Regions from separate parts of the Streptomyces sp. NPDC090127 genome, predicted to be linked through region 2. Evidence: riboswitches for the same ligand, from Rfam matches in the RefSeq annotation. Region 2 holds a riboswitch; the other holds the start of a gene.
What was found. Region 2 has a riboswitch for ZMP and ZTP ahead of glyA (serine hydroxymethyltransferase). Riboswitches for the same ligand answer to the same signal wherever they lie in the genome.

Region 1 (3,395 bases), on a different contig from region 2:
CCGGCGCTCCTGTCGGCGCGGGTGCAGGAGGGCTGACAGGCGGGCCGGCGCCGGAGGTGCGGTCAGCGCAGGGGCGTGGTCAGCCGGCGCGGGGCAGCGCCGGGGGTCGCGTGCGCGGTGAGGCTGCAGGCGACGGCGTCGGAGCCGAGGAGGTAGCCGGAGCGGTACGGGTACTGGACGAAGGTGGTCCAGCGCGTGCCGCGCGGCTGCGCGGAGGCCTTGCGGCGGAGCGGCTCGCGGCACAGGGCCGCCGCCGCGTCCCGTATCCGCAGGTCCGTACGGTGCTCGCCGGTCAGGTGGACCACGGCGACGAGCTGGGCGTCGTGCGGGCGGTCGCAGGCGCGCCGTACGACGGTGCCGGGTGCGGCGCGGTCGATGTCGAAGCACTCCCCCGGCGTGAGGCGGTGGTACGGAACACCGGCGACGGCGCCACCCGCTCCCCCGTGGGCCGTGAGCTGCTCGCCGACCGCGGGTGCGACGTCGACGGTCGCGTCCCACCGGCGGTCGGCCTCCTGACGGCTCACGAACGCGCCGGCCGCGACCAGGGCGAGGAGCGGCACGAGGACGTACCGGGCGAACGGCGGCGAACTCTTGCCGGAGAGCGGGTACATGGCGACCAGGGTCGCCCGGGATCACCCAAGGACACCGATTCGCGGCCGAGTTGAAGCACGGCCCGTACAGAACTGTGACAGTTGCCCAGCCTGTACGGGTCGTTCGGACCCTCCGTGGCGCCAGGGGCGACCGGCTCCGGGGCTACAGGCCGAGCTGCCGCTCCGCCCCTTCGACGGTCTGCGCGAGGAGCACGGCGATCGTCATCGGGCCGACACCTCCCGGTACGGGGGTGATGAGGGAGGCACGCTCGGCGGCGGTCTCGAAGTCGACGTCGCCGACGTTGCCCGGGTTGTAACCGGCGTCGATCACGACGGCACCCGGCTTGATGTCCTCGCCCTTGATGAACTGGGGCTTGCCCACCGCCGCGACGAGGATGTCGGCCTCGCGGACGACGGACGACAGCTCGGCCGTACGCGAGTGGCAGTACGTGACGGTGGCGTCGCGGCCGAGCAGCAGCAGCCCGGCGGGCTTGCCGAGGATCGCGGAGCGGCCAACGACGACGGCGCGCTTGCCGCGCGGATCGACGTCGTACGCGTCGAGCAGCCGCATGATGCCGCCGGGGGTGCAGGAGACGAAGCCGGGCAGTCCGAAGCCCATGGCGGCGAACGAGGCCATGGTGACGCCGTCGACGTCCTTCTCCGGAGCGATCGCCTCGAACGCGGCCCGCTCGTCGATGTGCGGGCCGACGGGGTGCTGGAGCAGGATGCCGTGAACGTCGGGGTCCTGGGAGAGCGCGGTGATCGCGGCGACGAGTTCCTCGGTCGTCGTCTCGGCGGGCAGCTCGACGTGTCGGGAGCTGATTCCGGCCTTCGCGCAGCGGTTCTGCTTCATCTTCACGTACGTCACGGAGGCGGGGTCCGCGCCGACGAGGACGGTGGCGAGGCAGGGCGTGACGCCGGTGCGCCGGGTGATCTCGGCGGCGCGGGCGGCGGTCTCCTCGACCGTACGGCGGGCGAGGGCGGTGCCGTCCATGAGAGATGCGGTGCTGGTGGACATGGGCCACTCCTGGGCGTCGTCGATGACAGGGTGATCGCCCAGGCGCACGGCAGCTCGGAGACCGCGCGGGTGCGCCGGCTCCGTGGGCCGCTCCCCGGTGGTGATCCACCTCAAGCGCCAGTCACGGCCCGAGCCCTACTCTACGTGAGCCCTCCTTGTCGTGGTGCGCCTCGGACCGCCCGCGCCGACCGACACCGCCCCCGACGGTCACGGGTGCGTCGCTGCGGCGTCGACCGGCAGGACAGCTGTCCCTCGCGCCCGAGTGGCCACCACGGGCTCCGCCAGCACCTCGGCCCGACCGCTGTCGTCGACGGACCTGCAGATGATCCGCAGCTCGAAGTCGACGGTCCGGCTGCGACGTCCCTTCGACGCCAGGCGCGCCTCCACTTCGACGACGTCGCCGCCACGGACCGGGGCCAGGAACTCGACCGACGCATACCCGGCGAAGAGGCTCTCGTGGCCGTCGAGGGTGATCGCCAAGTGGGTCCCGGCGTCTCCGAAGAGCTTCAGCCCGAAGGCCCCATCGACCAGGTTCCCCGCGTAGTGCGCCTCGGAGTGGGCGACGTAGCGCTGGTGCACGACCTTCACGCGATCTCCTCGTGGATACGGCCCAGGCGGCGGGCGACGGTCTCGCCGTCCAGCTCGATGCCCGGGTAGCCGCGCTTGGCGAGTTCGGTACACATCCGGCGGTACTTGCCGACTCCACCCACGTAACCGAGGAAGGTCGTCGGCTTGCCGGCCACGTTCGACCCCCGGTACCAGGAGTCGGCGGTCGCGTAGAGAGTCTGGTCGACCGTGTCCTCGGTGATCTTCACCCAGTCGTCCTGAGCCTCGGCCGTCGGCTCGATGACCTCGGCGCCCCCGGCCTTCGCGTGCCCGATCAGATCGGTGATCCAGTCGACGGCCTGCTCGATCGTGACCACCACATTGCTCGCGAGCGCGGGACTCTGCGGTCCGGCGATCATGAAGAAGTTCGGGAACCGAGCGGTCATGATGCCCAGGTACGTCCGTACTCCGTCGCTCCACGCGTCCTGCAGCCTGCCCGCCTCCGGGGCGGAGACGTTCAGCGCGAACAGCGGACCGGTGAAGGCGTCGAACCCGATCGCCAGCACGACGGCGTCAATCTCGTAGGAGCCGGCCCTCGTGACGATGCTGTCGCTCGTCATGGTGTCGATCGGTTCGTCACGCAGGGAGACCACCGAGACGTTGGGACGGTTGAAGGTCTCGTAGTAGTCGGTGCCGAAACAGCTGCGCTTGGCGCCGAGCGGGTGAAAGCGGGGCTCGAGGACTGCGGCGGTCTTGGGGTCCTGGACCATCTGGCGGATCTTCCCGCGCACGAACTCCGCCGCGGTCTCGTTGGCCCTCGCATCGGTCAGCAGATCGGAGAACTCGCCGCCGACACCGTTGAATCCGCTGCGCACATAGGCCCGCTCGTAGCGCTCGCGCCGCTCCTCGTCGGAGACGTCGAACGCGGCGGCGTCCGGGATGCGGTCCGGGATGCCGCCGAGCGAGTGCCGGCACTCCTCGCGGATCGCCGCGTAGCTCCTCTTGATCTCATCGACGTACTCCGCCGACAGCGGGGCGTTGCGGGCCGGAAAGACATAGTTGGGCGTGCGCTGGAACACGGTGAGATGCTCGGCGACCTCGGCGATGAGCGGAATGCACTGGACCGCGGACGACCCGGTGCCGATCACGGCGACTCGCTTGCCCGCGAGATCGCTCAGCGGAATGTTCCACCGGCTCGTCGAGACCGTGGTCCCGGTGAAATTCTCCAGGCCCGGCACGTC
Region 2 (3,395 bases):
AGTCCAGGTCCTCCTTGCTGATCACCAGCGGCGGCGCGATCCGGATCGTGGAGCCGTGGGTGTCCTTCACCAGCACCCCCCGCTCCATCAGCTTCTCCGAGATCTCCCGGCCCGTGCCCCGCGACGGCGCGATGTCCACCCCGGCCCACAGGCCACGTCCGCGCACCGCCTCCACCGCGCCCCCGCCCACCAGCAGCCCGAGCTCCGCGTGCAGGTGCTCGCCCAGCTCCGCCGCACGCTGCTGGTACTCGCCCGTCCGCAGCATCGCGACCACCTCCAGGGCCACCGCGCACGCCAGCGGGTTCCCGCCGAACGTCGAGCCGTGCTCACCCGGCCGGAACACCCCCAGCACGTCCCGGTCCGCCACCACCGCCGAGACCGGTACGACACCGCCGCCCAGCGCCTTGCCGAGGACGTACACGTCCGGCACCACGCCCTCGTGCTCGCACGCGAACGTCCGCCCGGTCCGGCCGAGGCCCGACTGGATCTCGTCCGCGATGAACAGCACGTTCCGCTCGCGGGTCAACTCCCGCACCCCGCGCAGATACCCGGTCGGCGGGACGAGGACCCCGGCCTCGCCCTGGATCGGCTCGATCAGCACCGCCACCGTGTGGGCGGTGACCGCGGCCTCCATCGCCGTCAGATCGCCGTACGGGACGATCTCGAAGCCCGGCGTGTACGGGCCGTAGTGGTCGCGGGCCTCGTGGTCCGTGGAGAAGCTGACGATCGTCGTCGTCCGGCCGTGGAAGTTGTTCGCCGCGACGACGATCTTCGCGTGCCCGTCCGGGACGCCCTTGACCTCGTACCCCCACTTCCGGGCGGTCTTCACCGCCGTCTCGATCGCCTCGGCGCCCGTGTTCATCGGCAGGACCATGTCCTTGCCGCACAGCTCCGCGAGCCGCGAGCAGAACTCCGCGAAGCGGTCGTGGTGGAACGCCCTCGACGTGAGCGTCACCCGCTCCAGCTGCGCCCGGGCGGCATCGATCAGGCGACGGTTGCCGTGCCCGAAGTTGAGCGCCGAGTACCCGGCGAGCATGTCGAGATAACGGCGCCCCTCGACGTCGGTCATCCAGGCCCCGTCGGCCGAGGCGACGACGACGGGCAGGGGGTGGTAGTTGTGCGCGCTGTGCGCCTCCGCGGAAGCGATCGCGTCTTGCGTACTCGACACGGGATCTCCGTTCGTCCTGCGGGGTGGGGCGTGTGTGGCTCCCTTTCCTATCGTCGCTCGGATGCCGGACGAGGAAACCTCTGCGTCGGCGCGCCAGCTAGTCTGAGAACACGCACGGCGACTGGCGTACGGGGAATCGACCCCGGGGGACCCGTGCGCGGCAGACCACACGCGGTGCCGCCCGCCTGGGCACCACAAGGACCCCGTCCCGTGTGGTGCCGCGTCCTTCGCAGTGCCCCGGGATCCGCCGCAACGCCCGGAGGAACGCCGTGACCGACGCGATGACCCCTGCCACGACGCACGCCACGCCCCACGCCACGACGCACGCGACGCCCCACGCCACGACGCACGCCACGCCCCACCCGCTCGCCCCCGACCACCGCCACCCCGCCCTCGCCGCCGCCGACCCCGAACTCGCCGCGCTCGTCGGCGCCGAGGAGCGGTTGCAGGCCGAGACCCTGCGCCTGATCCCCAGCGAGAACTACGTCTCCGAGGCCCTCCTGGAGGCCTCCGGCACGGTCCTGCAGAACAAGTACAGCGAGGGCTACCCCGGCCGCCGGTACTACGAGGGCCAGCAGAACATCGACCAGGTCGAGACCCTCGCCGTCGAGCGCGCCAAGGCGGTCTTCGGCGTCGAGCACGCCAACGTCCAGCCCTACTCCGGTTCCCCCGCGAACCTCGCCGTCCACCTCGCCTTCGCCGAACCCGGCGACACCGTGATGGGCATGGCGCTGCCGATGGGCGGCCACCTCACCCACGGCTGGGGCGTCTCCGCGACCGGCCGGTGGTTCCGGGGCGTGCAGTACGGCGTACGCCGGGACACCGGGCTCATCGACTTCGACGAGGTCCGCGAGCTCGCTCTCAAGGAGCGCCCGAAGGTGATCTTCTGCGGGGGCACCGCGCTGCCCCGCACGATCGACTTCGGCGCCTTCGCGGAGATCGCCCGCGAGGCCGGGGCCGTCCTCGTCGCCGACATCGCCCACATCGCCGGCCTGATCGCGGGCGGCGCCCATCCCTCCCCGGTGCCGTACGCCGACGTCATCTCGACGACCACCCACAAGACCCTGCGCGGCCCGCGCGGCGCGATGCTGATGTGCCGGGAGCGGCACGCCAAGGCCCTCGACAAGGCGGTCTTCCCCGGGCTCCAGGGCGGCCCGCACAACCAGACCACCGCCGGCATCGCCGTCGCCCTGCGCGAGGCGTCCCGGCCGTCCTTCCGCGCCTACGCCCACGCGGTCGTCGCCAACGCCAAGGCCCTCGCCGAGGCGCTCCTCGACCGCGGCTTCGACCTGGTCTCCGGCGGTACCGACAACCACCTGATCCTGATGGACCTCACGCGCAAGGAGGTCCCCGGCAAGATCGCGGCCAAGGCCCTCGACCGTGCGGGGATCGTCGTCAACCACAACACCGTCCCCTACGACCCCCGGAAGCCCTTCGACCCCTCCGGCCTCCGCATCGGCACCCCTTCCCTCACCTCCCGGGGCCTCGGCACGGCGCGCATGGCCCAGGTCGCCGAGTGGATCGACCGGGGTGTGGCGGCGGCGGGCTCGGGCGACGAGGAGGCGTTGCGGGGGATCCGCGCGGAGGTGGCGGCGCTGATGACCGCGTACCCGGCCCCAGGCCTCCCGACCTGACCCACGCCGTGCCCCGCGACCGTCGCCCCCAGGGCCCTCGCGTGGGCGGAGGCCCCCCGCCGTGCCGACCCGACCCGGCCCGCCCCCCACCGTGTGGGCGATCGTCCCGCTGGGCGGGACGGGTGGGCACACGGGGATGGCCAGCAGTGGCGCCGCAAGGTGCCCGCACGGATCGCCTCCCGCACCTGAGAGAATGTGGAGCATGGCCTCTGACAGTCCTCGCGTGCTCTCCGGAATCCAGCCCACCGCAGGCTCGTTCCACCTCGGCAACTACCTCGGTGCCGTCCGTCAGTGGGTCGCGCTGCAGGAGTCCCACGACGCCTTCTACATGGTGGTGGACCTGCACGCGATCACGGTCCCGCAGGACCCGGCCGAGCTCCGCGCGAACACCCGGCTCGCCGTCGCGCAGCTGCTCGCCGCCGGTCTCGACCCGGAGCGCTGCACGCTCTTCGTCCAGAGCCACGTCCCCGAGCACGCGCAGCTCGGCTGGGTCATGAACTGCCTCACCGGCTTCGGCGAGGCCTCCCGCATGACCCAGTTCAAGGACAAGTCCGCCAAGCAGGGCTCCGACCGGGCCACCGTCGGACTCTTCA

Region 1: linked by a shared signal. The riboswitch ahead of ACIPPS_RS06785 (bifunctional 5,10-methylenetetrahydrofolate dehydrogenase/5,10-methenyltetrahydrofolate cyclohydrolase) and the one ahead of glyA (serine hydroxymethyltransferase) in region 2 are both predicted to bind ZMP and ZTP.

The regions. Positions count from the first base shown of each region.
Region 1 is NZ_JBIVDE010000002.1:225,927-229,321, forward strand. Features, by position in the region: gene ACIPPS_RS06775 (SWF or SNF family helicase) at 1-36, shown strand, start outside; gene ACIPPS_RS06780 (hypothetical protein) at 63-611, opposite strand; gene ACIPPS_RS06785 (bifunctional 5,10-methylenetetrahydrofolate dehydrogenase/5,10-methenyltetrahydrofolate cyclohydrolase) at 754-1,608, opposite strand; ZMP/ZTP riboswitch at 1,638-1,743, opposite strand; gene ACIPPS_RS06790 (hotdog domain-containing protein) at 1,816-2,196, opposite strand; gene ACIPPS_RS06795 (flavin-containing monooxygenase) at 2,193-3,395, opposite strand, start outside.
Region 2 is NZ_JBIVDE010000001.1:1,046,172-1,049,566, reverse strand. Features, by position in the region: gene rocD (ornithine--oxo-acid transaminase) at 1-1,168, opposite strand, end outside; ZMP/ZTP riboswitch at 1,276-1,366, shown strand; gene glyA (serine hydroxymethyltransferase) at 1,450-2,802, shown strand; gene trpS (tryptophan--tRNA ligase) at 3,005-3,395, shown strand, end outside.